DNA from 3 places in the Bacillus sp. SSR7 genome. Region 2 is predicted to be linked to each of the others. Evidence: riboswitches for the same ligand, from Rfam matches in the RefSeq annotation. Region 2 holds a riboswitch; each other region holds the start of a gene.
What was found. A riboswitch is a leader RNA that binds a small molecule or an ion and turns the genes downstream of it on or off. The one in region 2 is predicted to bind lysine.
Positions count from the first base shown of each region.

Region 1 (5,895 bases), on a different contig from region 2:
CTCCCATTAACAATTGGCGGTGGTATCGGACAATCAAGAATGTGCATGTACTTCTTACGAAAAGCACATATCGGTGAAGTTCAATCTTCTGTATGGCCTGATGATTTACGTGAAGCTTGCAAGAAAGAAAACATTCATCTGTTTTAATAGAAGAGAGAGAATAACTCAAAGAGTTATTCTCTCTTTTTTATTGTGTAAACGAGTGGTTTACAGCAGATTTTACCAATAGTTTCTTTCTTTTTCATCTCCCATTATGTCATAATTTGTTAAAGGAGGGGACGTTATGAGCTTAGGAGAGCAGTTAAAAAAACTACGAGAGTCAAAGGGATTTTCACAAGAGGATGTTGCTAAAAAGATTGGCGTGACGAGGCAGGCGGTATATGAATGGGAAAATGATAAAAGTTATCCGGATATTGATAATTTAATTTTACTAAGTGAAATGTACAATGTTACGCTCGATGAGTTAATAAAAAGGAATCAAAACATTGAAGAAAAAATACATATTGATGAAGAAGATGAGGATTTTGAGAAAGAGAACGAATTTGGTTTTTATATTGGATTTGGTTTGTTAATTATGAGTGCTTTCGTTGAATATGAAAAAATACAGGTGATTGTATTAGGCGTTGCATTATTCATGATGGTATTTTACTCAGATGTGAAGAAAGTTATTTTGAATGAATATAGATCGTTTTTTCATAGAAAAGAGCGATAAAATATAAAATGAGAAGAGTCAGTGATATTTCCTAGGAAAAGGTAAAGCGAATAATTAAATTATTTCATAATGATTTTTGGATGTTAGTGATATGTTAAAGAACTGTTTGGATAGAGTCTTGAAATCTATGTGTAAAATGAAAATATATTTTTAAAAACTCAAACAAGCATAACCACGTTCTGGAGTGAGGACGTGGTTAAAAATATAGTAGTTTCATTTATAATACATTAATTACTTGTTACCGAGTTCTTCCGCTAAACCGATTAAAATCCCTTCGGTTCCACGAATGTAGCAGAGACGGTAAGAGTTCTCGTATTGAACTACTTCACCAACGAGTTGAGCACCATGCTTAGTAGTAAGCCTAGATACCATTTCATCAATGTCTTCAACGGTGAACATGACGCGCAAATAACCGAGGGCATTGACAGGAGCTGTCCGGTGATCTCCTATAGCGGGCGGGGTAAGAAATCGCGAAAGTTCAATTCGGCTATGACCATCTGGAGTCACCATCATAGCAATCTCTACGCACTGCGAACCGAGTCCGGTTACGCGACCAGCCCATTCACCCTCTACAGTGGCGCGCCCTTCGAGTTTTAACCCAATCTCCTCGAAGAAAGAGATTGCATTATCAAGGGATTCTACAACGATGCTAACATTGTCCATTCTGAGTAATTTATTTTTTGACATTGTCTTTATCTCCTTATATGTAAAAGTGTATTATCTAATCATCTTCCTAATTATACTATTAAAAATTACAAATTCCTTTCAAACAAAAACACCTTGTCACAGTTTAGGAAAATATGACAAGGTGTTTTTAAGTATGTCATATAGTATCTTGTTAACAAACAATACCGAGACTTCCTTGCAAAAATATTTCTATCCTGTACTACATTAAATGATCCGATTGTTGTATAGAATTAATTGTATTTTTTTAATGACACATAAATTTTTTGTCACTCTATATAATGCAAACAGCTTTCTATTTTTAATAGGAAGGAAATAGATTCATATAATTTGTTTTAAGTAGTACCGCTGGAAATTAACTCATTTGTACTAAAGGCTCGATTTTCGCCATAAATGATTGATGCAGCGCCTCAACACCTGTCACTAAATGAAGGCGGTCAATAACGACAGACACTTTAATTTCTGATGTACTTACCATTTTAATATGAATATTTTCTTCTTTTAAAGTAGTGAACATATTCGCAGCAACACCTGGATTAGAGACCATACCAGATCCTACAATTGATACTTTTGCTAAATGATTTTCATATTCTACTGATTCATAGTGAAGTGCCTCTTGATTTTGTTCCAATACTTCTAATGTTTCTCTTAAATCATTAGAATGGATGGAGAAGGAGAGATGAACAGTTCCTTCATTTGTAATACTTTGAATGATGATATCTACATTAATATGTGCCGCTGCTAATGTAGAGAAAACAGTTGAAAGTGAACCTTGTTCTAATCCTTTCACTGTGATGCGTGTAATATTATCTTCAAATGCAATACCTTTAACGATTGATTGTTGTTCCATGTTACATTCTCCTTTTACAATTGTTCCGTTTTCTTGTTCCATACTTGAGCGAACTTCTAAAATGACATTATGATTTTTAGCAAACTCAACAGCACGCGGGTGTAATACACCAGCACCGAGGTTTGCAAGTTCTAACATTTCGTCATAAGAAATTTTATCTAATTTATAAGCATCTTTTACAACTCGTGGATCCGTCGTGTATACGCCAGTCACATCTGTGTAAATATCACATTTTTTTGCGTTTAGTGCAGCAGCTAATGCGACAGCAGTTGTATCAGAACCGCCTCGTCCAAGCGTTGTAATTTCAAAATCTTCACTGACTCCTTGGAAACCAGCTACAATAACAATCGTGCCTTTAGTAAGATAAGACTGAATTCGATCTGTATTAATTTCAGTAATCCGTGCACTACTATGTACAGATTCTGTCGTAATACCAGCTTGCCATCCTGTTAATGAAATCGCGTTATACCCTTTTGCTTGTAGTGCCATCGTTAATAATGAAATAGTTACTTGCTCTCCTGTCGATAGAAGCATATCCATTTCGCGTTTACTTGGATTTTCTGTAATTGCGTTAGCAAGTACTACAAGTTCATCTGTACTTTTTCCCATTGCTGAAACGACAGAGACGATACTATGTCCTCGTTCATATTCTTCAATAATTAAATTTGCTACATGTTGAATACGCTCAACACTTCCGACAGAAGTGCCACCAAATTTTTGTACAATCGTTTCCATTGCGAATTCCTTCTTTCATCCATTTTTAAGAATAGATTAGGACATATATAAATCCCAATATTCCTGTAGTTACCAGAGAAAAACAAAAAACACCATCTCAAATAAGTGAGGATGGTGCTGTTACAGGAAAAGGGAAACAGAAAACGGAGCTAATAAAAAAACCGCCAAAAAAGGAATACCATAAAAATGATATCTCTTTTTTGTAGATAGCTCTTCATACGTACACGTCTGTACATATGACAGTTCTGTTTCTATTCGAAAACAGCCCCAATCGATACATACAGAGAAATATATCGATTTCGGCAATACTTCCTTTCATCTAATTTCATAGACATCTCTGTGTCTCCATTAGAATACTCATAAGTATCGCAACCTCTATCTCACGTTTTAGGCGAGAGTGTTTGATTTATGAAGTTGTTGGTAACATTTGTTTTATAATAATTTAAATTTTTTGGGGAATCAAGTGTTTTGTATAAATTTTAAAAATTCTTTCTTTTATGAAAGGAAGTTTGTGAAAAATGTAGCAAAATAAATTTATTGCATGTACATTAAACTTATAGCGCATAGGAGGTGGAAGAATGAAGGGGAAAAAGCCTATTTATGTTTCGGCAGAAATGAATACAACAATGGAAAAATTATGGGAATACACGCAAGAACCACATATACATACAGAATGGGATGCTCGCTTTACTGAAATTTCGTATTTAGAGAAAAAAGAAGGAGAACCGCAGAAGTTTTTATATAAAACAAAAATCGGATTTGGACTTGAAATAGCTGGTGAAGGGGAATCGATAGGTGAAATAAGAAAAGAAACAGGTGAACGGATTTCTTCTTTAAAATTTTGGACAGACAATCAATTATCACTTATTCAAATAGGGCGTGGTTATTGGAAGTATACACCGTGTAAAGAACACATTCATTTTGAGACACAATATGATTATGATACGAGGTTTGGTCGTATAGGGAATGTAATAGATTTCTATATGTTTCGGCCATTATTAGGCTGGGCGACAGCTTGGAGTTTTGATGCTTTAAAATTATGGTTAGAAAAGGGACTTCATCCTAGATTGCTCATTAGAAGAACAATGACATATTGGTTCGTATGTTTTTTATTTGCTTTCGTATGGATGTATCAAGGAATAGTACCGAAACTAGTGTTTACTCATTCAGAAGAAGTAAAAATGTTATATGTGATGATTGGTTCAACTGAACATAGTATTTTTGTACTTAAAATAATTGGATTACTAGAAATTACTTTTGGTGTCCTATGGCTGTTGCCATTTCCAAAACGAAAAGTATTTGTCGTACATATTTTTATGTTAATAGCCTTAACGATAGCGGCAGGATTTACGAATGTCGCAAGCTTTACAGAGCCGTTTAATCCAATTACGTTAAATCTACTTCTAATTGGATTATCGATTGTCGGTTATATAAATAGTACGAATTTGCCAAGTGTAAAAAATTGCAAGAGGAAGAGAAAGGGATAATGTATGGCTAATATGTATGAAAGACTATTAGGGGATTCTTATAAAAAACTTCATCCGAAATTACAGAAACGTTATGAGATTACAGAAGAAAATAGCTTTATTGGAGAAGGAAAGATGGATGAAATTTACGGTGGTTCTTTTTTCGTAAAATTCATATTAAAAATTGCATCGAAGTTTCGAATGTTTTTCTCTGAGAGAGGTAAGGGAGTGCCATTTACAATACATAATACCGCTGAGCGTGATGAACATGGACATGAACTTGTGCGGTGGAATCGTACTTTTTATTTTCATAATAAGAAAAGATATTTTAACGCCGTTATGCAGTTGGATGAAGGGAATAATGAAATTGTAGATTGTTTTGGTGAACCACACATACTTGTTTCTACATTGAATTTTCATATTGATGAGGTGGGGGCAATGCATATTTCCTCAAAGAAACAATGGTTTTACATGTTTGGAAGGAAAGTTCCGTTACCTAGATTCTTATACGGAGAGGCCAACATTGTAGAAAGTTATGATGAAACACTACAATGCTTTCGAATTCATGTACAAGTACGCAATCCATTAATTGGTTCATTATTTTCATATAAGGGAACATTTGTGGAGAGGAAATAAATAATATGAAAAATATAATAGTTGGACTTGTTTGTTATATTGTTTTTCTAATATGTGATTGGTCAAATATAAACCCAGTGGAAGCAATTATTTTATTATCTATGTTGTTATTTATACCGATGTCATTTAGCATCATTGATAAGAAAACAAGAAATGGATCATATGTATTCTTTTATAAATTTGTATCGTTTTTATATCCAATCGCAGCAATTAGTGCAATGCTAGCTTTCGTAACAAGTCACTATTTCTTTGCGCTATTTTGGTTTGTATATACAGGAATTGTCGCGTTATTTGGAGTGAGTAGATTACTAGAAAGAGGATGGAAACCGTTAGAAGAAACGGCAATCGATAGTGCGTTTATTTATTTGTTTTTAGGTGGTTTCTGGTTTTTTGCCTCAGTAGCAAAGATTTCGATTATGCAGTTTACTTCTGACATTGTTCTACTCACAGCTGCACACTTTCATTATTCGGCGTTTCTATTGCCATTATCAGCTGGTTTAATAGGGCGGAAGAAAGAAAAGAGCAGTAAAGTATATGATGCAATTATGTTTATTATAGTCATTTCACCGATGACAGTTGCGATTGGAATTACATACTCAAGGATATTTGAATTTTTTGCAGTGTTCCTATATTTATGTGCTATTTATGGTTATGGGATTTATGTTTGGCGCACGAAATTTAATGCTATCAGCGCAAAGATTCTCCTGATCATATCGTCTAGTACACTCATGGTAACAATTATGTTTTCACTTATATATTCGTATGGGAATTTGAAACATGTAATGACGATTACAATTGCCCAAATGGTTTGG
Region 1 is NZ_JBVVXV010000006.1:282,920-288,814, reverse strand. Features, by position in the region: gene asnA (aspartate--ammonia ligase) at 1-147, shown strand, start outside; gene AC0NJG_RS14445 (helix-turn-helix domain-containing protein) at 284-712, shown strand; gene AC0NJG_RS14440 (VOC family protein) at 944-1,399, opposite strand; gene AC0NJG_RS14435 (aspartate kinase) at 1,752-2,981, opposite strand; lysine riboswitch at 3,181-3,367, opposite strand; gene AC0NJG_RS14430 (DoxX-like family protein) at 3,560-4,468, shown strand; gene AC0NJG_RS14425 (DUF4166 domain-containing protein) at 4,472-5,083, shown strand; gene AC0NJG_RS14420 (YndJ family protein) at 5,089-5,895, shown strand, end outside.
Region 1: another riboswitch for lysine. It lies ahead of AC0NJG_RS14435 (aspartate kinase); the one in region 2 lies ahead of lysA (diaminopimelate decarboxylase).

Region 2 (5,895 bases):
TTGGATATCCAATGTCATGTAATGGGTTATAAGGCAAGCTATGTTTGTATACATATCTCCATACTTCTTTCCACGTCCAATGAATGAGCGGACAAACTTTAATAGATTGAAAGCGATGATCTAGATTTATAAACTTTGTATGCTTACGGGTTTCTGATTGTTCCCTTCTCAATCCCGATATCCACGCTTTTTCATTCGCTAATGATGCTTCTAAAGGTAAAATTTTTCTAATCTTACAACAGAGATTGGGATTGCTTTCCCATAGCTTGTCACCATGCGCTTTGGCTTGTTCATCAAGTGTAAGTTCTGGCTGTTTTTCTATAATATTCAATAAAGGAAATCGTTCCCGCACTTTTTGAATTAATTCATACGTTTCTTGAAAATGTACGTTTGTATCCAAAAATACAACTTTAGCAGATGGATTTACTTGGTTAATAAGATGCAGCAGTACCATCCCTTCCACTCCGAAGCTACATGCGTATACAATTTCACTTTTATATTCTTTATAAGCCCAACTTAATACAGATAATGCGCCTTTCGTTTCATCTTCTTCTGAAAATGAAACATCATTTTCTTCCCACGTTTCATACGTCAACATGTTTTTTCCCCCTGTAAAAGCAAAAAGACGGTTTTAACCTAATGAAATAGGTTAAAACCGCCTCTAGTTTTTCTAGTCAGCGCTTTTTACTTTAAACGTACTTTTTCACTTTTCTCTAATTGAATGACTTTTCCATCTTGCACAACAATTGTAATTGAACCATATTTCATATCAGCAAGCATCGCTTCAATTTTCTCAGATACTTCCTCAAAATGTTCCCGTACGCTCACGCGAACAGCCCCCCTTTTTATTCATAAAAAAAATCTTTCCCATTTCGAAAAGACTGTTCGGTAATATATTTTACCTTATCTTTCAAAATGGATTCCATTTTGCTGGATTTAGCACCTTGCTTTCTATAAGCAGGTTGCCGAGCTTCGCCGGGCCAGTTCTCTCCGCTTCTCTTGATAAGCTTTGTATTTGTATTTTATCACAATTCTGATTTTTTTCAATCCTAGTTTTCCGATATATTTTAATTACTTTATTTTATAAAAAAGGAATTGCCCATCCGAACAACTCCTTTTTCCTCATTTAAACAAGTTCTTTTATACGTATGCGATCGTTCCCAATAATATTTTCATATGTTTCGCGCTCTACAACAATTTGTGATGTACCACCTTTCGCGAAGACGACAGCTGGTCTACGAATCCGATTATAATTATTCGCCATTGAGTACCCGTATGCCCCTGTACACGAAATTGCTAGTAAATCCGCAGAAGCAACTTTCGGTAGAGTAATATCCCAAATTAACATATCCCCACTCTCACAGCACTTCCCTGCAATCGAAACAACTTCCTCGTTCTCATCATTCCCTCGATTCGCTAACATCGCTTCATAACGAGCGTTATATAAAGCAGGTCTTAAATTATCAGTCATCCCACCATCCACTGACACATATTTCCGAATACCAGGAATGTCTTTCACAGATCCGACTGTATAAAGTGTCGTTCCAGCATCACCTACAATGCTACGACCTGGTTCAACCCATATTTCTGGTAGTGGATATTCACATACTGTAAATTGTTCTCTCACCGCACTTGTTACAGCTCGCACATATGTCTCAAGAGTTAATGGTGTATCGGACTCTGTGTAGCGTATTCCGAATCCTCCCCCTACATTTAGCACTTTTACTACATAATTTGTTCGCTCTCTCACTTTTTTTAAAAATTGATGAAGAACTTCAATCGCTCGCACAAAGCCGGCTGTTTCAAATATTTGTGATCCGATATGTGAATGAATTCCTAACACGTTATAATTTGATTTTTGTAAAGCAAGCTCAATTGCCTGCATCGCTTGACCATTTGACACGCCAAATCCAAATTTTGAATCATCTTGACCTGTTGTAATATATTCATGTGTGTGCGCCTCTACTCCGGGCGTTACACGAATTAATATGTTCACAAATTTCCCATGTTGCACTGCTAAATCATGCAAAATTTCTAATTCTAAAAAATTATCTACGACAAAACAACCAATATTTGCCTGAAGAGCCATCACAATTTCTTCATCTGTTTTATTATTGCCGTGAAAATGAATGCGCGATGCCGGAAATCCTGCTTGAAGCGCAGTATATAATTCTCCTCCAGAAACAACATCTAATGACATATTCTCTTCACGAGCTACTCGGCACATCTCCATGCACAAGAACGCCTTGCTTGCATATGCTACTTGATAAGAGAAACCACTTTCTTTAAAAGCACGATGAAACGCGCGGCACTTTCCTCGAATTGACTCTTCATCGTATACATAAAGTGGTGTTCCGTATTGTTTTGCTAGCTGCGTCGTGTCGCACCCTCCAATTTCTAAGTGTCCTTGCCCATTTATTCGGCTTGTGCCGTGTAAATACATTTGAATTCCTCCCTTATTTCCTCTAAAACTCATAACCCCAATCTTCTATTCATTGCAGCACGCTTTTAGATAGACAAAAAACGCGCGGAACAATGTTCACACGCGTTTCTTATTAGGAAAAATATATATTGAAAAAATAAACGAGTTGTTATCTCCTCAAAATAAGAAACCGCATCAACATCTCCAAATAGCTCTCCATAAAATAAATCTTATGACAGTACTACATTTATTCAATGCAGTCCCAATATATGAATAAGATGGTTATTCTTATATTTCGGCAATAGTCCCTTTCAACCTATGATCACAGATTCCATTAAATCTCCCATAGCTTACTCTTTCCTATCGCGGCCTCTACCTTTGAGAGTAGATGAGGTAAGTCTATTTAATTTTCAAACATCTAATTGTTGCTATTAACAATACCAAAGGATCATTTTATTTGTCAAACAATTTTTTATATTGCTTTTTTACAGTTTAGTTTCGTATCGTTTGGTAAGCGCTTTACTGAAACCTTTGTCACTTCCCATTCGCCTTCTTCGTTATTAAATGTAATCGTTACCTTCTCAAAGGGTGGCGCAATTTTCCCGGCAACACGTTCATACTTTGTCACTTCAATACTTGCTTGAAATAAATATGTACCACTATACACTTTTTTTAAACTAATAATTTTAGGACATTGATAAGGCTTCAAGCTCCCATATTGTTTTTCAATTGCTTTATTTATTTTCGGGAATAACACAGAATAAAGGGCATCTTCCATAAGAGGTGCATCATATTGAGCTACCGACACACTTGGTGAAGCAAAAAGTATAACACTACTGCATACTATAAAATATAATAATTTTCGCATTATAACCTCCGTATTGTTACACGATTCTTTCCGCGCACGATAATAATCATACATAGAAACTCCATTTTATTGTCTCCTACTGCCCTTTTTCTACTCAATTGTTATAAAAAAGTCCACAACTCTCTTTTATTTTCGTATAATGATACTCATAGTATAATAAACATAATAATAAAGGACTGTTCGTATATATAAAATGAGGCGCTAATCAAATAGGCCCACAAGAACCGTCATGCTTTTTAGGAGAGGAGTATATTATGCTACAACGTCTGTTTCCAAAACTGCGATTCGCACTCGTTGCAGTCGTTTTATTATGGATAAAAACATATATTGTGTACAAGCTAGCTTTTGATATTAAAATTGATAATTTCTTTGAAGAATTTATGCTTTTTATTAATCCATTAGCTGCGTTACTTTTATTTTTCGGTTTTGCTTTATTTGCATCTAAACACCGGAACCGCATTATAGTTGGAATTAGTTTTATACTATCATTCATTTTATTTGGAAATGCAATGTTTTATGGATTTTATAACGATTTCGTTACGTTCCCAGTATTATTTCAAACAAATAATATGGCTGATTTAGGGACGAGTATAAAAGAACTCTTTACGTATAAAACATTACTGTTATTCGCAGATGCGATCATCTTAATGTTTCTTTCGCGTAAATTCCCAGCATTTTGCGACAAGACGCCGCTTTCTCGCTCTGAGAAGAGAACTTTCTTTAGCGGTGTAACTGCTCTATTAGCACTACAAATTGTTGTTTCCGTTATTTATAAACCACAAATGTTCTCGCGCTCGTTTGACCGTCAAACTGTCGTGAAAAATTTAGGTTTATACACATATCATCTATTTGATATTACACTTCAATCTAAATCTTCAGCTGAACGTGTATTTGCAAGTGGGGACGGGTTCTCTGAAATTAAAAACTATACAGACTCAAAAGATAAGCAAGTTGATAAGAACTTATTTGGAGCTGCAAAAGGTAAAAATGTAATTTTAATTTCAATGGAATCTACACAAAGTTTTGTTATTAATAAAAAAATAAATGGAAAAGAAATTACTCCATTTTTAAATGAATTTATTAAAGATAGTTTTTATTTCGATAACTTCTATCATCAAACAGGGCAAGGTAAAACTTCTGATGCTGAATTTATCGTTGAAAATTCACTTTATCCGTTAGACCGCGGTTCTGTATTCTTTACTCATGCAACAAATGAATATACAGCTACACCAGAACAATTAAAGAAATACGGATATTCTTCTGCTGTCTTCCATTCAAACGATAAAACGTTTTGGAATCGTGATGTAATGTATCCTGCACTTGGATATGATCGTTACTTTAATTTAAATGATTACGTAGGCACAGAACAAATGTCTGTCGGTTGGGGGTTAAAAGATAAAGAGTTCTTTGAACAATCTATTCCAAAGCTAAAATCTTTACCACAGCCGTTCTATACAAAATTCATTACTTTAACAAACCATTTTCCATTTCTTCTAAATCCAGAAGATCAATATGTTGATGAGTTTAATTCAGAAAGTGGTGTTGTAAACCGTTACTTCCCAACTGTTCGTTACACGGATGAAGCTCTTAAACAATTTATTAAACAATTAAAAGAAGAAGGACTGTATGATAATTCCGTAATTGTCATTTATGGAGATCATTACGGTATTTCTGAAAACCATAACGCAGCTATGGCTCAGTTCCTTGGGAAAGACGCTATTACACCGTTTGATTCTATGCAATTACAACGCGTCCCTCTCATCATTCACGTGCCTGGTCAAGAAGGAAAAGTCATTTCTAAAGTGTCTGGTCAAATTGATATTAAACCAACGCTACTTCATTTACTTGGTATTAAAACAAATCAATCAGTTGAATTTGGAACTGACCTATTTATTAAAGAAAAAGACCCTCTTATGGTAATGCGTGATGGTAGCTTCGTTTCGGGAGATTATGTGTATACAAAAAACATGTGCTATAAACGAAACACAGGTGAAGAAGCAGACATCTCATTATGTCAACCGAATATTGAAAAAGCAAAAACGGAATTGAAACTTTCCGACAAACTCATTTATGGAGATTTGTTACGTTTCGATCCTAACAACCGGTATAAAACTGGAACTATGACAACGAAATTTGAATAATACACGAAGCAACTTGATAAAAGTTGCTTCTTTTTTCACTTATTTTTCAAATCATTCTGCTATGAAATCTTTCACAAATTGGGAATTTCTTTCGTATGAGGAAGAAATTTATGGTATGATAAAATAAGTAAACTTTCATACACTAATTAAGAATTTATTACAGAAAGCAAGGGATCAGATTTTGTATAGAGCAGCTATTCCAAACTTATTTACGCTCGGAAATTTATATAGTGGATTCTTGTCAATCGGCTATGCATCTTTAGGATATTATAAATCAGCTGCTATTTTAGTACTTATCGGGATGATGTTAGATAGTCTTGATGGGCGTGTTGCTCGTTTATTACGTGTTGATTCACAAATGGGAAAAGAACTTGACTCGCTTGCGGATGTCGTAACATTTGGTGCAGCACCTGCTGTTCTTATGTATTACACATCTTTCTCTAATTATGGAATCATCGGACTAT
Region 2 is NZ_JBVVXV010000003.1:287,478-293,372, forward strand. Features, by position in the region: gene AC0NJG_RS08785 (phosphoadenylyl-sulfate reductase) at 1-598, opposite strand, end outside; gene AC0NJG_RS08790 (YezD family protein) at 685-828, opposite strand; SAM riboswitch class I at 901-1,009, opposite strand; gene lysA (diaminopimelate decarboxylase) at 1,127-2,443, opposite strand; lysine riboswitch at 2,624-2,805, opposite strand; gene AC0NJG_RS08800 (DUF3888 domain-containing protein) at 2,895-3,290, opposite strand; gene AC0NJG_RS08805 (LTA synthase family protein) at 3,545-5,431, shown strand; gene pssA (CDP-diacylglycerol--serine O-phosphatidyltransferase) at 5,613-5,895, shown strand, end outside.

Region 3 (5,895 bases), on a different contig from region 2:
ATGGAAGTCATCGTGTAAAAATGTGATTGGACGATTTTTCAATAATTGTTTATGCTCCTCCACAAATCTTAATACTGGCTTCAAATCAAGGAAATCTATTTCATAGTTTGCTAACGCATCTACGTATCTTTCGTATTTATTCCATCGAACCGTTTCCCATCCATTACTTGCACTTTCTCTTTCAATTGAGTGAATCTTCTTTAATACTTCACCTGCTTTTCTTCCTGCATGATACTGTTCTTCCACCGTTAGCTTACTTAAGCTTTCTTCACCATTTACACCTTGGGCCCATTCAAATACTTGAACACATTTATTTAATTCCTCAAGTTTTATGAAATGAATTAAATTAGGCGTTGGAATATGTAATGACTCTAATTGTTTCATATACGTATATTCTTCTTGTTTACGTTCAAAATGAACTACATCACATACTTTCACAAAATATGTTACTCTGTTTTCTAATTCTATTTTATATTTCTCTTCATGTGAAAAACCTTTTGAAATAGCTGTACACTTTACAATACGAGGCCATTCTAGTTTTCTCTCTATCTCTCTAAGCATTTCCTTCACAACGTTCACCTCTATTAATATATATACAAACTACCTAACACTTCATGCCCTCGTTTATTTTCCCCTTTAAACTCGACTGCAAATGGATATTCGCCATGATTCTTTAGGTATTCTTGCACTAGACCTTCTCCAATCGGCTCACAAAACTGCACATGAATGTCACCAAATGATACACTTTGACATTCAGCATTCCATTCATCATTTTTCACGACTGAGCCTGCAGTTAGCTCCATTACTTCTTTCCATATTCGCAACGTTTCTCGAACATTTTTCACTGCGTAATGAATCGTTTCAATTTGTTGTACGTTGTTTTTATGTTCCGTGATTGTGCCAATGTTACGTAAATCGTTTCTTCTTTCTTCATCTGTTTCATTCCAATGTATAAAGAAAGGTAATTTCGGTCCGTTCTCTTCTTGCTTTACAAATAACATTTTCCATTCTAAAAGGCGACCATCTTTTCTCATACGTTTCCCTTCAAATGGTCCTATCGTATGTAAACCATGCTTACTAAACTTTACTGCTAGCTCTTCAATTGCATCTGTTCGAATTGCGATTTGAAGCATTCCTTCTCCGTCTTGTAATTTCACTACCGTTTCTTGTACTAATGGATTGTCTGCTTTCTTCGCTTTTTCTTCATGCTGAACTGCCAGAAATTCTATATATGATAAATCAAAATAACATAAACTATTGCAAGTACCCCAATTTGTATGCTCTCCGCCTAGTGTAGTATGAAATCCACGCTCCTGCATTTGTTTTGCTGCTTCCTTCGGTGTACAATTCACCGCATGTACAAGATGATCAAATCGTAACATGTCTTTCTCCCCTTTCTCTCCATCCTTTTATTGTATATTTTATTTTTCTTTCATTCAATTTAAAAAACTTTAAAACCTAGTTGATTTATACGATTAATATGTATTATAATAAAACAAATTTAATTATTGCTGATTGGAAAAACCAAAGGCACTTTTCTCATACGGGAAAAGTGCCTTTTTCATTTATTATTACAGGGGGATAATTTATGCAGAAATTAATTGTCTTTGCTATTATTGGATTTTTCGCTCAATTGATTGATGGAGCACTTGGAATGGCGTATGGGGTAACATCTACCTCACTATTATTAATGTTTGGTATCGCACCGGCTGTAGCTTCCGCTTCTGTTCATTTAGCTGAAGTCGTTACAACCGCCGCTTCTGGTGCATCTCACATCAAATTTGGAAACGTTGATAAATATACCGTTTCCAGGCTTACATTACCAGGAGCAATTGGCGCATTTGTTGGGGCATGTTTTTTAAGCAATTTACCTGGGGATGTCATTAAACCATACATTTCTGTATTTTTATTTACTTTAGGGGTTTATATTTTATTACGATTCATTATTCAAAAACAAGTTGTTACTTCAAATAAACGTATGTCGGCTAAACAACTTGTTCCGCTTGGCTTATTTGCTGGATTCGTTGATTCAACTGGTGGTGGTGGCTGGGGTCCGATTACGACACCTGTACTTTTAGCAAGAGGAAATGAAGCTAGAAAAGTTATCGGATCTGTAGATACGAGTGAGTTTCCTGTCTCACTCGCTGCAACAATTGGTTTCTTCATCTCACTCGGCTGGGAACAAGTAAGTTGGGTTTGGGTATTTTCGTTAATGCTTGGCGGTATTGTCGCAGCTCCAATCGCTGCATGGTTAGTGCGCATCGTTCCTTCTCATTTACTTGGCGTATTAGTTGGTGGCCTTATTATCTTTACAAACATTCGTACACTACTTACTACATTTAAAGTGGATCCAACGATTATTTCACTTTCTTACGTGGCAATTGGTCTTGTCGTTATTATTTCTATTTTCATTGCTGTTCGCAATCATTCTAATCGTTCTAACGCATCGACCACCGGATATCCGAATGATCAAAAGCAAATGCTACCTTAACGAAAAAAATACCGCCCGATATACTTCGAGCGGTATTTTTTATTTTTCTAATTTCCAATTAATCATTGTTTCTGTAGTACCCACTCTTTTCATATGTAATTTCTCTAATACACGAATCGAGCTAATATTATCAAGAAGTGTCTCTGCAATAATCGTTTCTACCTGTCCTGTTTGAAAAGCCCAATTTATTAATTCTCTTACAGCTTCTGTCGCATACCCTTTATTCCAATATTTCTCAATAAAACCGTAACCAACTTCTACTGTATGTTTCTCGTTCGGTTTCCCTTTAAACCCTATATCACCTAGAACGATGTCATCTTCTTTTCGAATAACATACCACGCCCCCCAAGGTAATAAAGCCACATCTTGTTTTACAGTTTCTACATGCCCTACAATATGTGGACCACTATTAAATCCTTGCTCGTTAGCGACGTGCATCCTTTCTTCTGTACACGGCACTATATAGAGTCTTTCTGTTTCTAATTTCATATTGATTTCCCCTTTTTACTTAAGCTTTACTTTAATTATAACAAAAAATATGACTTTATTATGAATGTCGAATTATATTTTCTGAATTTTCTTTTATTTTTGAAGGGTTTTTTAATATTTTTTGCGAAACATTTGTATAACAATTTATTTCTTTGTTTTTTTTTACATAACAGTAGGTTCGGACGGAGTTTAGCAAGCGTTTCCTAAACAATAACCGATATTTTTTGACTTTTCCTAACAAAAAATCTTGCAATATATTCAGAAAGTCATTACAATTGCCATATATTAAAAATCTTAGCAATATATCAAATCCTCATCAATCCGATGAGGTAGAGGTTGCGACTTTTAAGAGTAAAACGGACGAGACACAGAGAATGTCACCGACTCCGTTTGAAAGGAAAAGTTGCCGAAGTTTCTATTTCTTCTCTGGAAATATGAGCTGGGGCTGTCTCCGAAAGGAACAGAACTGTCACGTTTACAAAATTACCGTGTAAACGTGGGGTGCTATCTTAACGGAAGGGTATGATGGGGTGGTTATTTGTGAAACGTTCCGCCAAATTCCTTTGGCGGTTTTTTGTATTTTTCTCCCCCGCTCCTTCCTATCTTACAAGAAAAGGAGTGTTGAACATGAATAGCGCAACGAATCAAGCTACCTCTAAAACAGAAACTACAAAAGGAAAAGGTGAATTAAGACGCGGTCTAAAATCTCGGCACCTTACGATGATTTCTCTCGGCGGTACAATTGGTACCGGACTATTTCTTGCCAGCGGTGGTGTCATCCATTCAGCTGGACCTGGTGGCGCATTAATTGCATACGCCGCAATTGGAATTATGGTTTACTTTTTAATGACAAGCCTAGCTGAACTCGCAGCTTATATGCCTGTTACTGGATCTTTTAGCACGTACGCAACAAAATTTGTTGATCCATCACTTGGGTTTGCACTTGGATGGAACTATTGGTATAACTGGGCAATTACTATCGCTGCTGAACTAGCGGCTGTAACATTAATTATGAAATTTTGGTTTCCAAATACTCCTTCCCTCATTTGGAGCGGATTATGTTTAGCTATTATTTTCCTTTTAAACTACTTATCTGTTAAAGGGTTTGGTGAATCTGAATATTGGTTCGCACTTATTAAAGTAGTTACTATTATTATCTTTTTAATTGTCGGCTTTATGATGATTTTCGGAATTATGGGTGGCGAAACTGTTGGCTTCAAAAACTTCACTGTTGCAGATGCACCATTTAACGGTGGTATCATGGCAATTATCGGTGTATTTATGGCAGCTGGTTTCTCATTCCAAGGAACAGAATTATTAGGTGTAGCTGCTGGTGAAACATCTGATCCAGAGCGTAATATTCCGAAAGCAATTCGTTCGATCTTTTGGCGTATTCTCTTATTCTATATCCTTGCGATTCTCGTTATCGGTTTATTAATTCCTTATACAACTGAAAGCCTTGCCGCAAGTGATGTAACAGTAAGTCCATTTACACTTATTTTTGAAAAAGCAGGCGTTGCCTTTGCTGCTTCTGTTATGAACGCTGTTATTTTAACGGCAGTACTTTCTGCTGGTAACTCTGGTATGTATGCATCAACTCGTATGCTTTGGGACTTAGCTCGCCAAGGGAAAGCACCAAAGTTTCTTGGTAAATTAGATAGCCGCGGCGTACCTGTTAACGCATTAATCGTAACATCAATTGTCGGTAGTATCGCTTTCATTGCTTCTCTATTCGGTGACGGTGTTGTATACATTTGGTTATTAAATGCATCAGGAATGTCTGGCTTTATCGCTTGGGTTGGAATCGCAATTAGTCATTACCGTTTCCGTAAAGCATATATTGCACAAGGAAAAGATTTAAATGACTTACCTTATAGAGCAAAATGGTTCCCATTCGGTCCACTCTTCGCATTTACGCTTTGTATTATCGTAATTTTAGGACAAAACTACGGCGCATTTATGGGCGAATCAATCGATTGGAATGGTGTACTCGTTTCGTACATCGGTTTACCACTCTTCTTAGTACTTTGGTTAGGATATAAATTTACGAAAAAAACGAAAGTGATTCCACTTGATAAATGTGAACTAAAATAAAGTGAAATGAGCAAACAAATTTGTTTGCTCGTTTTTTGTTCCAAACCTCTTTGCTTCCCTATTGCTCCTGTTTTTGCCATAATAGAAGAAATATAAATAAAGGTTGGGATACCATGAACATTCGCATTACTGATGAAGCAAAAACAGCTATACATAGATTAGAACGTGAAGACAAAAAGATCATTCGCATTAGAGGGATAATGACAAACTCTTGTAGTATTTTCGTTGATGTCGATTTAATTTGGGATACATATAACGCAGATGACGTTGTATATGAAGATGCTAATTTTACCGTACAAATGGATTCATTTACGAAAGACTACACTGGTGATACGGTGAAACTTGATTATAAGACGACTGGTTTTAGTATTACGACTCCGAGTGAGACTTTAGTTTATGGGTTGTCGATTAAAAAATAAAGATTGTTTTTATTTGACCACCGAGGTGAAAAAATGAGTAAATATGTTCCGTTAAAATTTTTGTTTAACGAAGAATTTGCAGAAAAAATGGCTGATTCTATTTGTAAACACGATCCTACTTTCTCTAAAAGAAACTTTGTATCTTCCGTAACATGTAAAGTTAAAAATTTAGAGTTAAAGCAGCGTATTGAAGTAATTGCAGATGAATTACACAATACTTTACAAAAAGATTTTAATGCAGCCATACATATATTACTGAAAACATTGGGGCCAGAGAATACAACAGAAGTAGGCACATTTACAAATGGATATATGTACATGCCTATTGCAAAATACGTTGAAAAATATGGGCTTAACGACTTTGAAACCTCATTCAACGCCATGTATGAAATAACGAAACGG
Region 3 is NZ_JBVVXV010000007.1:127,102-132,996, reverse strand. Features, by position in the region: gene AC0NJG_RS15140 (aminoglycoside phosphotransferase family protein) at 1-570, opposite strand, end outside; gene AC0NJG_RS15135 (VOC family protein) at 585-1,382, opposite strand; gene AC0NJG_RS15130 (sulfite exporter TauE/SafE family protein) at 1,589-2,491, shown strand; gene AC0NJG_RS15125 (GNAT family N-acetyltransferase) at 2,531-2,980, opposite strand; lysine riboswitch at 3,303-3,495, shown strand; gene AC0NJG_RS15120 (amino acid permease) at 3,608-5,074, shown strand; gene AC0NJG_RS15115 (iron-sulfur cluster biosynthesis family protein) at 5,188-5,493, shown strand; gene AC0NJG_RS15110 (DNA alkylation repair protein) at 5,527-5,895, shown strand, end outside.
Region 3: another riboswitch for lysine. It lies ahead of AC0NJG_RS15120 (amino acid permease); the one in region 2 lies ahead of lysA (diaminopimelate decarboxylase).